One region of the Mesorhizobium sp. AA23 genome, then DNA from elsewhere that is predicted to be linked to it. Evidence: riboswitches for the same ligand, from Rfam matches in the RefSeq annotation. Region 1 holds a riboswitch; each other region holds the start of a gene.
The links. Region 1 has a riboswitch for cobalamin ahead of A9K66_RS25650 (DUF1636 family protein). Riboswitches for the same ligand answer to the same signal wherever they lie in the genome.
Positions count from the first base shown of each region.

Region 2: linked by a shared signal. The riboswitch ahead of bluB (5,6-dimethylbenzimidazole synthase) and the one ahead of A9K66_RS25650 (DUF1636 family protein) in region 1 are both predicted to bind cobalamin.
Region 3: linked by a shared signal. The riboswitch ahead of A9K66_RS14905 (HoxN/HupN/NixA family nickel/cobalt transporter) and the one ahead of A9K66_RS25650 (DUF1636 family protein) in region 1 are both predicted to bind cobalamin.

Region 1 is NZ_LYTP01000031.1:4,045-8,849, reverse strand. Features, by position in the region: gene A9K66_RS25670 (NADH-quinone oxidoreductase subunit C) at 1-97, opposite strand, end outside; gene A9K66_RS25665 (NADH-quinone oxidoreductase subunit B) at 102-683, opposite strand; gene A9K66_RS25660 (NADH-quinone oxidoreductase subunit A) at 674-1,039, opposite strand; gene A9K66_RS25655 (winged helix-turn-helix domain-containing protein) at 1,374-2,573, shown strand; cobalamin riboswitch at 2,603-2,801, shown strand; gene A9K66_RS25650 (DUF1636 family protein) at 2,840-3,268, shown strand; gene cobW (cobalamin biosynthesis protein CobW) at 3,270-4,307, shown strand; gene cobN (cobaltochelatase subunit CobN) at 4,325-4,805, shown strand, end outside.
Region 2 is NZ_LYTP01000028.1:396,842-401,646, reverse strand. Features, by position in the region: gene A9K66_RS21670 (pirin family protein) at 1-513, opposite strand, end outside; gene A9K66_RS21665 (DUF2277 domain-containing protein) at 522-788, opposite strand; gene A9K66_RS21660 (exodeoxyribonuclease VII small subunit) at 980-1,231, opposite strand; gene A9K66_RS21655 (histone deacetylase family protein) at 1,235-2,161, opposite strand; cobalamin riboswitch at 2,276-2,454, shown strand; gene bluB (5,6-dimethylbenzimidazole synthase) at 2,497-3,228, shown strand; gene A9K66_RS21645 (aminotransferase class V-fold PLP-dependent enzyme) at 3,576-4,757, shown strand.
Region 3 is NZ_LYTP01000013.1:572-5,376, reverse strand. Features, by position in the region: gene A9K66_RS14910 (HWE histidine kinase domain-containing protein) at 1-255, shown strand, start outside; gene A9K66_RS14905 (HoxN/HupN/NixA family nickel/cobalt transporter) at 767-1,834, opposite strand; cobalamin riboswitch at 1,924-2,115, opposite strand; gene A9K66_RS14900 (DOPA 4,5-dioxygenase family protein) at 2,197-2,604, opposite strand; gene A9K66_RS14895 (hypothetical protein) at 2,843-3,568, opposite strand; gene A9K66_RS30275 (hypothetical protein) at 4,092-4,235, shown strand; gene A9K66_RS14890 (nucleoside hydrolase) at 4,266-4,805, opposite strand, start outside.

The sequences.
Region 1 (4,805 bases):
AAACCGTCAGTTCGCCATAAGCAAGCACCGTTTCGCCGATGCGGCCGGAGAGCTTCTCGCCGAGATAGGTGGAGAGTTCGTGCAACGCCAAGGCCATTGGTTCACCGTTCGATCGTGCCGGTGCGGCGGATCTTCTTCTGCAACAGGAGAATGCCGTAGAGCAGCGCTTCGGCGCTCGGCGGGCAGCCGGGGACATAGATGTCGACCGGCACGATGCGGTCGCAGCCGCGCACCACCGAATAGGAATAGTGATAATAGCCGCCGCCATTGGCGCACGAACCCATCGAGATGACGTAGCGCGGCTCCGGCATCTGGTCGTAGACCTTGCGCAGCGCCGGCGCCATCTTGTTGGTCAGTGTACCCGCGACGATCATGATATCGGACTGGCGCGGAGACGCGCGCGGCGCGACGCCGAACCTCTCCGAGTCATAGCGCGGCATCGAGGTGTGGATCATCTCGACCGCGCAGCAGGCGAGACCGAAGGTCATGAACATCAGCGAGCCGCTGCGCGCCCAAGTGATCAGCGCCTCGGTCGAGGTGACAAGGAAGCCCTTGTCGGCCAGCTCATTATTGATCTCGAGGAAGAAGGGATCGTCCTCCCCCACCGGCCTGCCGGTGTTGGGATCGATGATGCCCTTGGGCTTCGGCGCGACGAGGGTGCCTGAACTGTCGTTCAATCCCATTCCAGCGCTCCTTTTTTCCATTCATAGGCAAAGCCGATGGTCAGCACCGCCAGGAACACCATCATCGACCAGAAGCCGAGCATGCCGAGCTTGGAGAAGGACACCGCCCACGGGAACAGGAAGGCGACCTCGAGATCGAAGATGATGAACAGGATCGACACCAGGTAGAAGCGGATGTCGAACTTCATGCGGGCGTCGTCGAATGAGTTGAACCCGCATTCATAGGCGGAAAGCTTTTCCGGATCGGGATTGCGGTAGGCAACCAGGAACGGCGCAACGATCAGCGCCAGGCCGACAACCATCGCCACTGCGATGAAGAGCACGATGGGCAGATACGAACTTAGGAGTGCGCTCATGCGGCGACTTTCCTTCGGCGGCCAGTTCACTTTGATTACAGCAACGGACTCTAAGGCGGAAGCGTGACAGTTTAACCCGCTGAACCGTTTTAGGTGGCCTATGCTGCGACGCGGCGAGGGTTAGCGCAGCGGTTTCGGCGACGCAAGTCAAACCTTGTTCAAAATCCGGCCCTGGACGCCATATCGGAAGAAACTGGTCCGATCCGCTCCTGTTTGATTTCCTTCATGTTTCACTCCACTTTTCTATCCTGACATATCTCCCGCCATTTGCCTGTTAGCATGGCCGGAATCACCGACTGGAAATCCCGGCAAAGGATCAGGGCAAGGTAGCTGGATGAAAGAAAAGATCTCGCTCGCCGCAGCAAGGCGCATTGCGCTCGGCGCGCAGGGTTTTACCGATGCGCGGCCGGCCGGCACGCCCGATCGTCGCCATCTCGCCCGTGTGCTTTCCCGAACTGGCCTGCTGCAGATCGATTCCGTCAGCGCCGTGGTGCGCGCCCACTATATGCCGCTCTACTCGCGCCTCGGCCCCTACCCCCTTGCGCTGCTCGACAACGCGGCCGTCACGCGCAAGCGAACCGTCTTCGAATACTGGGCCCATGAGGCTTCCTTCCTGCCCGTCGAGACCTATCCGTTGATGCGCTGGCGCATGCAGCGGGCCGAGAAAGGCGAGGAAATGTATCTCGGCCTCGCCAAATGGGGCCGCGAGCGCAAGGCGATGATCGAGGAGATCTACGGGCAAGTCGCGGAACGCGGGCCGATCGCCGCCTCCGACATCGAAGGCCACAAGGGCAATGGCGGATGGTGGGGCTGGAGCGAGGCCAAGCACGCTTTCGAATGGCTGTTCTGGGCCGGGCGCATCACCACCGCCTACCGGCGAGGATTCGAGCGCTATTACGACCTGCCCGAGCGGGTTCTGCCGCCGGCCATCCTCGACCTGCCGGTGCCCTCGGTCGAGGACGCGCATCGCCAATTGCTGCGCATTTCCGCCCGCGCCCATGGCATCGCCACCTATGGCGATCTGCGTGACTATTTCCGCCTGGCGCCTGGCGATACGAGAGCCAGAATCGAGGAACTGGTCGAGATGGGCGAACTGCTGCCGGTGAAGGTCGAAGGCTGGGACAAGCCCGCCTATCTCCACAAGGACGCCCGCTTTCCGCGCCGCATCGAGGCCCGCGCCCTGCTCGCGCCCTTCGATCCGGTGGTATTCGAACGCACCCGGACGGAAAAACTCTTCGGCTTCCGCTACCGCATCGAGATCTACACGCCGGCCGAGAAGCGCCAGTACGGCTACTACGTGCTGCCTTTCCTGCTCGGCGACCGGATCGTTGCCCGGGTCGATTTGAGAGCTGACCGGCCGGCCGGCGTGCTGCGCGTCCATGCGGCTTTTGCCGAAGCCGGCGCTCCCGCCGAAACGGCCGCACAGCTCTTCGGTGAGTTGAAACAGATGCAGGCATGGCTCGGCTTGGAAACCATCGAGGTGACGCCGGCCGGCGACCTTGGGCCGGCGTTGACCGACATTTCGGTGTCGTAGCCGCGCGTTGACATGCCAGCACCTCTAAGCCTAAATCCGCCGCAGACGGTCTCCTCCCGGCAAGGGGAGGAGCCAGAGGGAATGCGGTGCGGGAAAACCCAAATCCGCGGCTGTCCCCGCAACTGTGAGCGACGAGCCTCAGCCGAAAACCACTGGGATGTTCCCGGGAAGGCGGCGTAAGGCGACGACCCGCGAGCCAGGAGACCTGCCGTCTGAGACATGAGAATCCGATCGCTCGGCGGGTTTTCCGGGCAAGGAGCCTGGTTTTGGATTGCAACGTCAGTTTTCCGGCTAGTACCGCGGACATTTCGTCCGAACCCCGCGACGCGCTATCGGAAGTGACCGTCATCGTCTGCTCCTCCTGCCGCGATGAGACCGGTTCGGACGCGCATCCGCGCGCCGGCGCCCTCCTTGCCGAAGACGCGCGCCGCGCCGCGCCGGACGAGAAAATCCGCATCCGCACCGTCGAGTGTCTCGGCAATTGCAAACGCCGCCTGAGCGCGGCGCTGCTGCGCGACGGCTGCTGGAGCTATGTCTTCGGTGACCTGGAAACGACCAGCGGGGCCGACCTCGTCACCGGCGCAAAGCTCTTTGCCACCTCGACCGACGGCCTCATCCCCTGGCGAGGCCGGCCCGATTCCCTCAAGCGCGGCCTGGTTGCCCGCCTCCCTCCCCTCGACCTGCTGAAGGACTGACATGACCGCATCCCTCTCCCGTGTTCCCTGCACTGTCGTCACCGGCTTTCTCGGCGCCGGCAAGACCACGCTGATCCGCAACCTGCTCGAAAACGCCAAGGGCAAGCGGCTGGCGATCATCGTTAACGAATTCGGCGATGTCGGCATCGACGGTGAGATCCTGAAAGGCTGCGGCATCGACACCTGCCCAGAGGAAAATATCGTCGAGCTCGCCAATGGCTGCATCTGCTGCACCGTCGCCGACGATTTCGTGCCGGCGCTCGACCGGATCCTGTCGCGCACGCCGAAGGTCGACCACATCCTGATCGAAACCTCCGGCCTCGCTTTGCCGAAGCCGCTCGTCCAGGCCTTCCAGTGGCCGACGGTGAAGAGCCGCGTCACGGTCGATGGCGTCATCGCCGTGGTCGACGGTCCGGCGCTGGCCGACGGCCGCGTCGCCTCCGACCTAGACGCCTTGCAGGCGCAGCGCGCCGCCGACGACTCGCTCGACCACGATGATCCGGTCGAAGAGGTGTTCCAGGACCAGATCGCTTGCGCCGACCTCATCATCCTGTCGAAGAGCGATCTGATGGACGCGGCCGGCTCGGAGCGCGCCAATGCCGTCATCGGCGAGCACGTGGCGCGCGCGGTCAAGGTCGTGCCGACCGCACAGGGCAAGGTCGACCCGTCGGTGCTGCTCGGTCTTGGCCTCGCCGTCGAGGACGACATCGAGAACCGCAAGACCCATCACGATGACGAGCTCGACCATGAGCATGACGATTTCGACTCCTTCGTCCTCGATATCCCGTCCATCGCCAGTCCGGATGAGCTGGCAAAGCGCGTCGCTCTCGCCGCCGAGCAGGAAAACGTTCTGCGCGTCAAAGGCTTTGTCGAGGTGGGTGGCAAGCCGATGCGGCTGCTGCTCCAGGCCGTCGGCCCGCGCGTCAACCACTATTACGACCGCGCCTGGACGCCGGACGACGACCGCCGATCGCGGCTCGTCGTCATCGGCCTCAAGGGGCTGAACCGCCCGGCGATCGAGCGTATCCTCGCCGGCTGAGGCAAGACCGAACCGCGATGCACATCCTCACCACGACATCCGCCTCGCTCGACGATCTCGCCGAGCCGATCGACCTCAGGCAGACGCCTGCGGATGTCGTGGCCCTGTCCTTCACCGACAGCGATCTCGCCGGCCTCGCCGCTGCCTGGAAGGCCGACGCCGCTCGGCTGCCGTCGATGCGGCTGGCAGCACTTCGCGATCTCCGCCATCCGATGTCGGTCGATCTCTGGATCGACAGTGTCGCGCGCCATGCCAGGGTCGTCCTGGTCCGCATTCTCGGCGGCTACGACTGGTGGCGCTACGGCTGCGACCAGCTCGCAGCGGTTGCGCGCGAGCGAAATATCAAACTGGCGCTGCTGCCGGGCGAAAGCCACGACGAGGATCTGCGGCTGATCGAAGGCTCGACCCTGCCGCGCGCCGAACTCGACGCCCTGCTCGGCTATTTCCGCGAAGGCGGCCCAGCGAACATGAGCGCGCTGGTGCAAAGCCTGGCAAGGC
Region 2 (4,805 bases), on a different contig from region 1:
GCGGCCGCTAACGCCCTCGGCATCGATTTCGGGCAGTTGGACGACCGACGTGTTCGCGAACACCGGGGCGATTTCTTCCTTGCTGTCCGGCAGCGCCAGCCAGGTTTGCAGGCCGGAAATCGACATCGGCGCGCCGCGCAATTCCTCGGGCGTGCGCTCGGAATGAACGATGCCGCGGCCGGCGGTCATCAAATTCACGTCGCCCGGCGCGATCACCATTTCGGTGCCGAGCGAGTCGCGATGCCTGATCTTGCCGTCGAACAGATAAGTGACGGTGGAAAGCCCGATATGCGGATGCGGGCGCACGTCGATCGCATGGCCGGCGCGCAGGATGGCCGGACCCATGCGGTCGAAGAAGATGAACGGACCGACCAGCCTGCGCTTCGCCGTCGGCAAGGCGCGGCGAACCTCGAAGCCGCCAATGTCCTTGGCGTTCGGAATGACCATCAACTCGATCTGGTCGCAGGCGAAGGCGTCGCCGGCCTCAGGATCGTTGCTCGGAAAGAAGCTCATGACCGGCGTCAGGCGAAGCGGAGCGCGGATCGGGCCTTCGCCTTGGCGGCCTCTTCCTCGCGGTTGCGCGGATGCTGGGTGGTTTCGAGGCTGTCAAGCAGCTCGCGCGCGGCGGCGGCGATCGCCTCGACGGCGTGGTTGAAGGCATGCTCGTTGCGCTTGGACGGCTTGGTCGCGCCGCTCAGCTTGCGAACGAACTGCAGCGCCGCGTCATGGACCTCGTCGTCGGTCGCCGGCGGATCGAAGTTGAACAGGGTCTTGATGTTTCGGCACATGCTTTAACTCCTTACCTGCTTTCTGCCCGAACCGGTCTGACATTGTGCACCGAGGTGTGTTGAGATTCAGGTCAGACCGAGCCGAAAATGGCGGGTTCCGAGAACCGGACCGGAGCGTACTTGAAGGACGTGAGCACCGGAACCGCAGAAAGCCGCGTTTGCAGGCGGCCTCACCTGAATATCAATACACCTCACTCGGCGTCGAGCGGCTCCGTTCCAACCGGCTTGCCGTCGCGCGAGAGCCTGATCTTCTCGACCTTGTCCTCGGCGGCCTTGAGCAAGCGGTCGCAATGAGCCTTCAGCGCCTCGCCGCGCTCGTAGATCTTGATCGACTGGTCGAGCGGAACGTCGCCGCGCTCCAGATCATCGACGATCTTCTCCAGCGCGTCGAGCGCCTGTTCGAAGCTCATCACCTTGACGTCTTGGTTAGCTTCATCAGCCATCATTCATCCCTTCATCAGCCGCCCGACATGGGCGGCGACCGAAAATGCCAATCCTTGCAGATCGTAACCGCCCTCCAGCAGGCTGACGAGCCGGTTGCCGCTGTGGCGCCCGGCGCGCTCCATCAGCTGGCCGGTCGCCCAGTCGAAATCATCCTCGGTCAGGTTGATCGCGGCCAGCGGATCGCGATGGTGCGCATCGAAACCGGCGGAAATGATGATCAGATCCGGCTGGAAGGCGTCGATCGACGGCAGCACGCGCGACAGGAAGGCGTCGCGGAACGTGTCGCTGCCGGTGCTCGGCGCAAGCGGCGCGTTGACGATGTTGCCGGCGCCGGTCTCGCTCTTGGCACCGGTGCCCGGATAAAGCGGCATCTGGTGGGTCGAGCAATAGAGCACCGACGGATCGTCCCAGAAAATGTCCTGCGTGCCGTTGCCGTGATGCACATCCCAATCGACGATGGCGACGCGCTCGGCCAGATGCTTCTCCTGCGCATAACGGGCGGCGATCGCCGCGGTGTTGAACAGGCAAAAGCCCATCGCGGTCGCTTTTTCGGCGTGATGGCCGGGCGGACGCGCGGCAACGAAGACATTGGCGGCACGGCCCTCGAACACATCGTCGACGGCGGCGTTCGCCGCGCCGATCGCCGTCACCGCGGCCTGCCAGCTTTTCGGGCTGGCGCTGGTGTCGGCATCGATCGAGACGATCCCCGTCTCGGGAATCGCAGCGCGGACACGGCCGACGAAATCCTCCGGATGCGCGTAAAGGATAGTCGCCTCGTCGCCTTCCGGCGCCTCGACGCGGTCGAGGGCCGAAAAAGCCTCGTCGTCGAGCACGCGCTCGATGGCGCGCAAACGGTCGGGCCGCTCGGGGTGGCCGGCCGGCGTGAGGTGTTCCAGGAATACCGGATGAGTGTAAAGACGAGTGGTCATGGCGCCTAATCTAGGCACCTGTCGCACGGATAGCCATGTTTCAGCGCCGAATGATTGGGGAAATCGCGCCCAATCGTGTCGCTGGCGGCATTGGCCCGGCCTCGGCTTCGCGATAAGGTCGCGTCGCTGCCTGGTGCCCGCAACGCGGGAGAATCGGGAACACGGTTGAAATCCGTGGCGTGCCCAACGCTGTGAGGGGGACCGCGCCGGCAAACGCCACTGTCCCAGACGGGAAGGCGCCGGATGCGGGTCGATCCCGAGCCAGAAGACCGGCCCGGCAGACATGGTCATCCGCATGGTCAGGCGGAGGACTGCTTATCGCAAGGGGACAAGCGATGCAGGCACGAACAGCCGCCGCCGGCGGCGATGACTTTGACCAATTGGCGCGCGACGCCGTCTACCGGGCCATGTTCACCCGGCGCGACGTGCGCAGCCATTTCCTTACCGACGATCTCGACGACGGCGTTTTGGCGCGGCTGCTCACCGCGGCACACCACGCGCCGTCGGTCGGCTACATGCAGCCCTGGAACTTCATCATCATCCGGGACGCCACAAGGCGGCGGCAGGTGCGCGACCTTTTCCTCGCCGCGCGCGAACAGGAACTGCCGGCGATCGAGGTGGAGCGGCGGGCGCTCTACCGCAAGCTGAAGCTCGAGGGCATCTGCGAAAGCGCGCTCAACCTCTGCATCACCTGCGACCGCCAGCGCTCGAAGAACTCGCCGCTCGGGCGCTGGCACAATCCGGAGATGGACCTCTACAGCACCGTCTGCGCGGTGCAGAATTTCTGGCTCGCGGCGCGGGCGGAAGGCGTCGGGGTTGGCTGGGTGAGCATCATCGAGCCCGAAGCGCTGAAGCGACTGCTGTCGATCCCCGAGCACGTCACGCCGATCGCCTATCTCTGCGTCGGCCGCGTCTCGGAATTCGCGCCAAGGCCCGACCTCGAAGCGCATGGCTGGGGCAAGCGCCTGCCGCTGCCCGAGCTGGTGATGAGCGAGACCTTTTGCGGCGCCGGCGAGGCGCCGCTCAAATCGGCGATCGCTCGTCTCGGAGAACGATTGAAGCCTTAGAACCGCTCGGCGTTCCATAGACCCGCACCAACCGCAACGCGCCATCGCGCTTCGCGTTTGCGCAATGGCGCATTGGCAGGCCTGACCGTCGTTGCCCGCTCTCAGAAACCGGGGATTGTTCGCGCATCGCTTGACAACGTGACGGTTCTTCTTGGCGTGATTGGGCCGGATCTCCGCACTCGCTTCCTCACGGCTAACCCTGTGCCAAGCGATGTCGTTCTCGGGCTTCAACGTCTCGCGAATTCACCGGCGTTCGCAATTAAATTCTGTCTTCTCATGTGAATAGGCAGATTGAGCTGGGCTACGGCGCTTATTGTCGGGCCACAGATGAGACCCGGCGCGTTCCCATGAATTTTTTTGCAATAGATCGGTCCGCCGAACATGAGGACGAAGCGGAATGGGAGCGCATCCGCGCAAAATACCCCCCGCAAGAACCACTCCTCAACTTGAACAACGCCGCGGTCAGTCCCCCACCGACTGTTGTCGAGGAAGCGACGGTTGACGCCTACCGCTTCATCAGTCGCAATCCCGACTACAATATGTGGAGCAAGCTCGACACAGCACTTCCTCATATCAAACGCGAGCTGGCGGAACTGATCGATTGCAGCCCCGGAGAGATCGCGCTGAACCGGAATTCGTCGGAGGGTCTTTCGACAGCGATCTTCGGAATACCGGTGACTAAGGGCGATCAAGTGCTGATCTCGCCTTGGGACTACCCCAGCGTTCGTGCGGGCTGGCTGCAGCGGCAACAGCGCGAGGGCATCGAGGTTGTAAACTGCACATTCGACCTCATGGACAGCGACGACGACATCATCGAATCCTATGTTCAGGCGATGACCCCGCGTACCCGCGTCCTGCAGCTGACTCACATGTACCACTGGAACGGGCGTGTCCTGCCGGTGAACCGGCTCTGCGAAATCGCGCGGGAGCGCGACATCATGACTGTCGTCGACGGTGCCCAGACTTTTGCTCAGATGCCTGTCAGCTTCCGCGAACTCGATTGCGATTTTTTTGTCACCAGCCTGCACAAGTGGCTCGGTGCTCCTATCGGCAACGGGATGCTGGTCGTCAGCGAACGCCGGATCGATACCACCTGGCCATTGCTTGCACCTTTCGACCAGCCCGCGGTGCACATAGACAGGTTCGACCATTGGAATCTCGGCACCTACAATTCCGCTGTCCAGGCAGGAATCGCGCCCGCAATTCAATTCCACAAGGCGATCGGCGCGGAACGGATGCATGCGCGACTGCGCGAACTCACCCGATATTGGGTAGGTCTCGTCCAGGACATTCCCGGTTTCAGGCTCCATACGCCGACCGACACGGACAGCCTCGCTGCGATAAGTCTGTTTTCGATCGACAGCATCGACATGCAGCAACTCGAGCGCGACCTTCGCGAGAAACACCAGGTCCACGTGAAATACCGCAAGGTCGAGCACGTCGAGGGTTTGCGGGTTTCGCCACACATTTACATGCTTAAGCGCGATCTTGATGCCTTTGTCGCCGCGCTGCGAAGCGCTGTGGAGTGAACCGACGAATTTTCTCTGGCTGTGCCCGACCTTAGCCGTCTGCTGTCT
Region 3 (4,805 bases), on a different contig from region 1:
CCCGAAGGCAGCGATTTCGAGCTGGTCTGGGAGGAACATTTTTCCGAACCTGCCGCGGCCGCCGATGCCAAGCCGCACAAAGGCTTCGGCAGCGTCGTTCTCCAGCGCGTCGTCCCCACCAGCCTCTCCGGCAGCGCCTCCATGGAACGGCTGCCCGGCCTCGTTCGCTGGACGCTCTCGGCGCCGCTCGCCAACGTGGTCGTCGCCGGCGGGGCGGAGCTCGACCCCGATGAGCAGATCGCCGGGCTGACGTGAGGCCGGTTGCATCCTGGGAGACCGAACAGGGCGGCTCGCCGCCACGTCGGAAGCTCGCTGGCGCCGCCGAGCCCTCGCCGTAGCGCCGTACGCCGAATGGCTTGCGCTGCTCCCATTTTTGCTTTCCCCTTCCCCGCTTTTTTAGAACAGAAAAGCGCCAGCTTTTCTGTTCTGGACTCTGGATATTTGGACTGGATACTGGCTTATGGATTATGGGACTTATCCCAGGCCTTAACCCCTGGCTTATCCAAGCGCAGAATTCCGTCACACTTCCAAAGGCTTGGGCTACGGGTCCTCAGCATGCCTTTGAAGCGCGTGCGCACGGGCCGGCTATCTCCTGTTGCTGTCTGGCCAACAGTGAACAAAATAGGAACAAAAATGTCAAGGCGAGCACCGCTGCCGTCATCGGCTTCCCGATGCCGAGGCATTCAAGGAGGCAGGCTGGCAGCCCGCCGGCGTCTGATGGCAGAGAGATGCGGCTGGTCTGCTGCAGCCAGCCGCAGCCGGCGGTTTATGAATTCTTTGCTGCGGATGCGCTCTCCACATCATCCAGCCCCTTGGCCTTGTAGACGAGGTAGGAGATCGCCCAGGCGGCGATGAAGATGCCGATAATGGCGAAGCCCAGATTGTTGAAATTGTCGTTGAGCGTGCCGACGCCGTTCCAGAAGCCGCCCGACAGACCGAGCTTGCCACCGATCAGGCCGAGCGCCTCGATGCCGCCGATCAGTACTGCGACAAGGACCGACACCAGGGTGATCGTCATGTTGTAGTACAGTTTGCGGATCGGCTTGACAAAGGCCCACTCATAGGCGCCGAGCATCATCACACCATCGGTCGTGTCGACCAGTGACATACCGGCCGCGAAAAGCACCGGGAAGACCAGAATGGCTTCGAACGGCACGCCCTTGGCCGCTTGTGCCGCGGACACGCCGAACATGGCGACTTCGGTCGCGGTGTCGAAGCCAAGGCCGAAGAGGAAACCAAGTGGGAACATGTGCCAGCTCTGCGACACCAGCCGGAACATCGGGCGGAAGACGCGGGCCAGGAAGCCGCGATTGTTGAGCAGCAGGTCCAGATCCTCCTCGACAAACGCCCCACTGGCCCGCACCCGCCGATAGCTTCTGTAGATCGACAAGAAGATGACGATGTTCATCGCCGCGATGGCGAGCAGGAAGAGTGCGGAAATGCCGGTACTGATCGTGCCGCCAATCTCCTGAAGGCTCTGGAAACGGCCGAGCAGGGACGTTGCCGCCGCGATAGCCGCAGCGACGATGACGACGATCGTCGAATGGCCGAGTGCGAAAAAGAAACCGACGGAGACCGGCCGTTTGCCGTTCTGCATCAGCTTGCGCGTGACATTGTCGATGGCCGCTATGTGGTCGGCATCGACGGCATGGCGCAAGCCGAGGCCATAAATGACGAGAGCGACGCCAAGCAATGTCGGCTTGTCGTGGAAGGCGACGAAAGCCCACAGCCACGCCCCGACGTTGAGAATGGCGAGCGCCCCGTAGATTGTAATCAGCCTGGCCTTCAGGTCCGGCGCGGTTTTGTTCAGCATTTTCGATAGTTGGATCAGCATGGTTCTGCCTTTGACGTTGCCTGTCATCGCAGGGAACTCGCCCCGCCCTCCGGCCAGGCGCGCACACCGGATCACCCCGTCCGATGTTCTGCTTTGACGTCCATGATGGCAGGTCTCCTGGCTCGCGGATTCCCGCCGCTTTCGCCTTCCCGGCCCATGCAGCCAGTGGCATCGTGAAACCGGCACGCCGCTTACAGTTGCGGGGGCAGCCACGGCTTTGGATTTCTCCGCACCGCGTTCCCTTTTGATCCCCGAAGGGAACCATCGGCGCGAATTCGCCACACCGCGATTGGCCAGTCAATTAACAACTCCGACGGCCAGCGGCCTCTCACGCCATCGTGACGAGAGGGCTGCGCCCCCCCTCACACCCCCAGCGTCGGCTCGGTATTCACCTCCAGCGCCTCTTCCGCCTCGTCCTCTTCGCCAAGCACGTCGCCCTTCACCGGCAGCGCCTGGCCGATCCAGATCGGGTCGATAAGGTGGTCGCGCTTGGGGTTGGTGGTGTTCGGATGGATGAGGATGCTTAGGCCGCCATGGTTCAGCATCAGCCAGGGAACCAGCGTGGCAAAGATCTCGGTGGCGAAGGAGACCTGGTACATGGCTTGCTTGTGCGGGCCGACTGGCTCGTCGCGCCAATTGCCCAGGCGCACGCGGAAACGCTCTGCGATGCGCTGGCGAAGCCATTCGGCGTGCTGCCGCTCGGCCTCCCCGCCGTAGTAGATATGGGCGTGATAGCTGGCGATCTCGGCGATTGGCCTGACTTCGTTCATCGCGATGCTCCCCTTCGATGATTTTTTTGCGCCCGGCGGAACTCTAGCCGAAGCGCGGGCGCCTTGTCTGCAGCCGGCTGAGGTCCGCGCCTGCGGTCGGCAGGGTTATCGGATATGGCGCTCCCCCGCTCCGCCTCGGCTGCGCCGAGCCACCTCTTCCCCACCTTGTGGGGCGGGAAATGCCAACCGCCGAGGTTGCAACCGGCAGGAAGGATGGCAACGGCCGTTGTGCCTTTGCCTAAATCACCGCGGTGACCGCGCCCTTCGCATTTAGGCGACAGCCGACTTTCGCCTGCCTCACTTCGATGCCGCCTCGCCCGTCATAGTCTATGCGCACCTCGATCGGCGCGTTGAGCCCGCTTCGGCGTTGACGCAAGGGGCCGGCGCTGACCGTGTAAACACGCACGGCGCCGAGGGGCTTGGCGGCCGCCGCGATCGCGGCGCGACAGGCGCGCACTACGGCGGCCGGCGTGCCGGATATCGCCTTCGGAGGTGACAGCGGCGCGATGCGATAGCCTTTGGTGACCCGCCGGAGGTCGCCGCCGGCGGATCTGGAGGGCCTCAGCACTGGAGGCAGCACAATGGTCTGCGTCGCGCTTTTGGCCAAAGCAGGGGCTGTCGGCACCGCGGCCGGGTTCTGCGCAGAGGCAGCCGATCCGCTGACGGCGGAAGGATCGTCGCCCGCGGCGGCGGCGCCCACGCTTGTCGACACGCCTGTACTGGTGCTGCCCAGATTGCCGCCGGCATTGACGCCGAGCGATCCGCCGCCGGTCGATGCGCCGACGTTTGCGCCGCCGACACCGTCGGCACTGGCGCCCACGCCCGCCGACACGCCTTGCGAACCGGCGCCCAATCCGGCGCCCACGCCGATGCCGCCGACCTTGCCGCCGACGCCGACGTCAAGCGCCGAAGCAGGCCCGATCGGGATGGCGATCGCCAGCGCGGCTGCTAGGTATTTTTTCATGGCCAGACCTTTGTTCCAAGGCCAACCTTGTGTGGCTCCTCATCGAGCGTCCGCTCGACAGCGGTCTGCGAAGCCTTCGTCGCGCGAATGCGCCGAGCGATGGCTACTTCTCGCCCTGCCAGGCATCGGCCTCGGTGACAGGCGCGGCTGGAGGCCGCTCGAAAGACGAATGATAGAAAAGCGGTCTCGGCAACGCCAAGCACTGAAAAAGGCTTAGGACTTCTCCTTTCAACTTAGCTGTCGACAGCAGGGCAAGTTTGAGCTCGCCTACGCGCTGCTAACGGGTAACTTTCAAATTAGTTTCAACTAAAATGCAACAGAACAAGGACACCACCGTGCCAGCGCCGGTTGCTGATGCCGACGCCGGGCTCTCGTCGAAATGGCCGTCTCGGCTTCGCCGGGCCAATTCTCCCCCACTTCCTGGCGTGCGGGCCTGGAGGCTTGAGAGTCGCCCAGGGCGGCAAGGCGCCCGCGCTACCGGCTCGAAGCCGCAACGCTCGTCGCGCTGGCCGACAACGACGCGGTGCTGGTCGGCCAGGCCGACCTGTTGCGATCGACGGTCGAGGGTGCGGCCGGCGATGCGATCCTGGCCAACAAGCGCGAGATCGAGACCGGCATCGCCGCCATGAGCGCCACATTGCGCGACAGGCAATCGTTCCTGCTGTGAGGGCCGGCTAGGCCTTGACGCCGGAGCGCCTCACGCCTTTTGCCTGGTGAGGCGCTCGAGCGCATCGACGATAAGGTCGCAGAATTTCGTATGGTCGAGCTTCATCGCCACGGTGTGGCGGAAATCGACCTGCTCGCTCGCCGTGCCGCCGAAATGGCGCATGCCGCCCAGCTTCTCGAAATTGCAGACCGTCATGCCCTTGGTCCAGCGTCCGGCAAGCTCGACGCGGATGTCGGCCTTCTCGGTGGTGAAGACGCCTGCATCGATCATCGCCGCCACACAGCAGGCGTCATGGACGGCGGGATAGGCTATCTGCAGCAGGCCGCCATGCGTGGTCGCGATGAACTCCCAGATATCGAGAATGAATTTGGCGATCGGGCCGCCGACAGCGCGCACCCTGTCCTGCAGGTCGGGGGTGGCCAAGGCCTGGTGCGTGAGGTCAAGCCCCACCATGGTGACGTCCCAAGCGGCGCGGAACACCACGTCTGCGGCCTCCGGGTCGGCATAGACGTTGAACTCGGCCGCCGGCGTGATGTTGCCGCGCGTGAAACTTCCGCCCATCGCGACGAC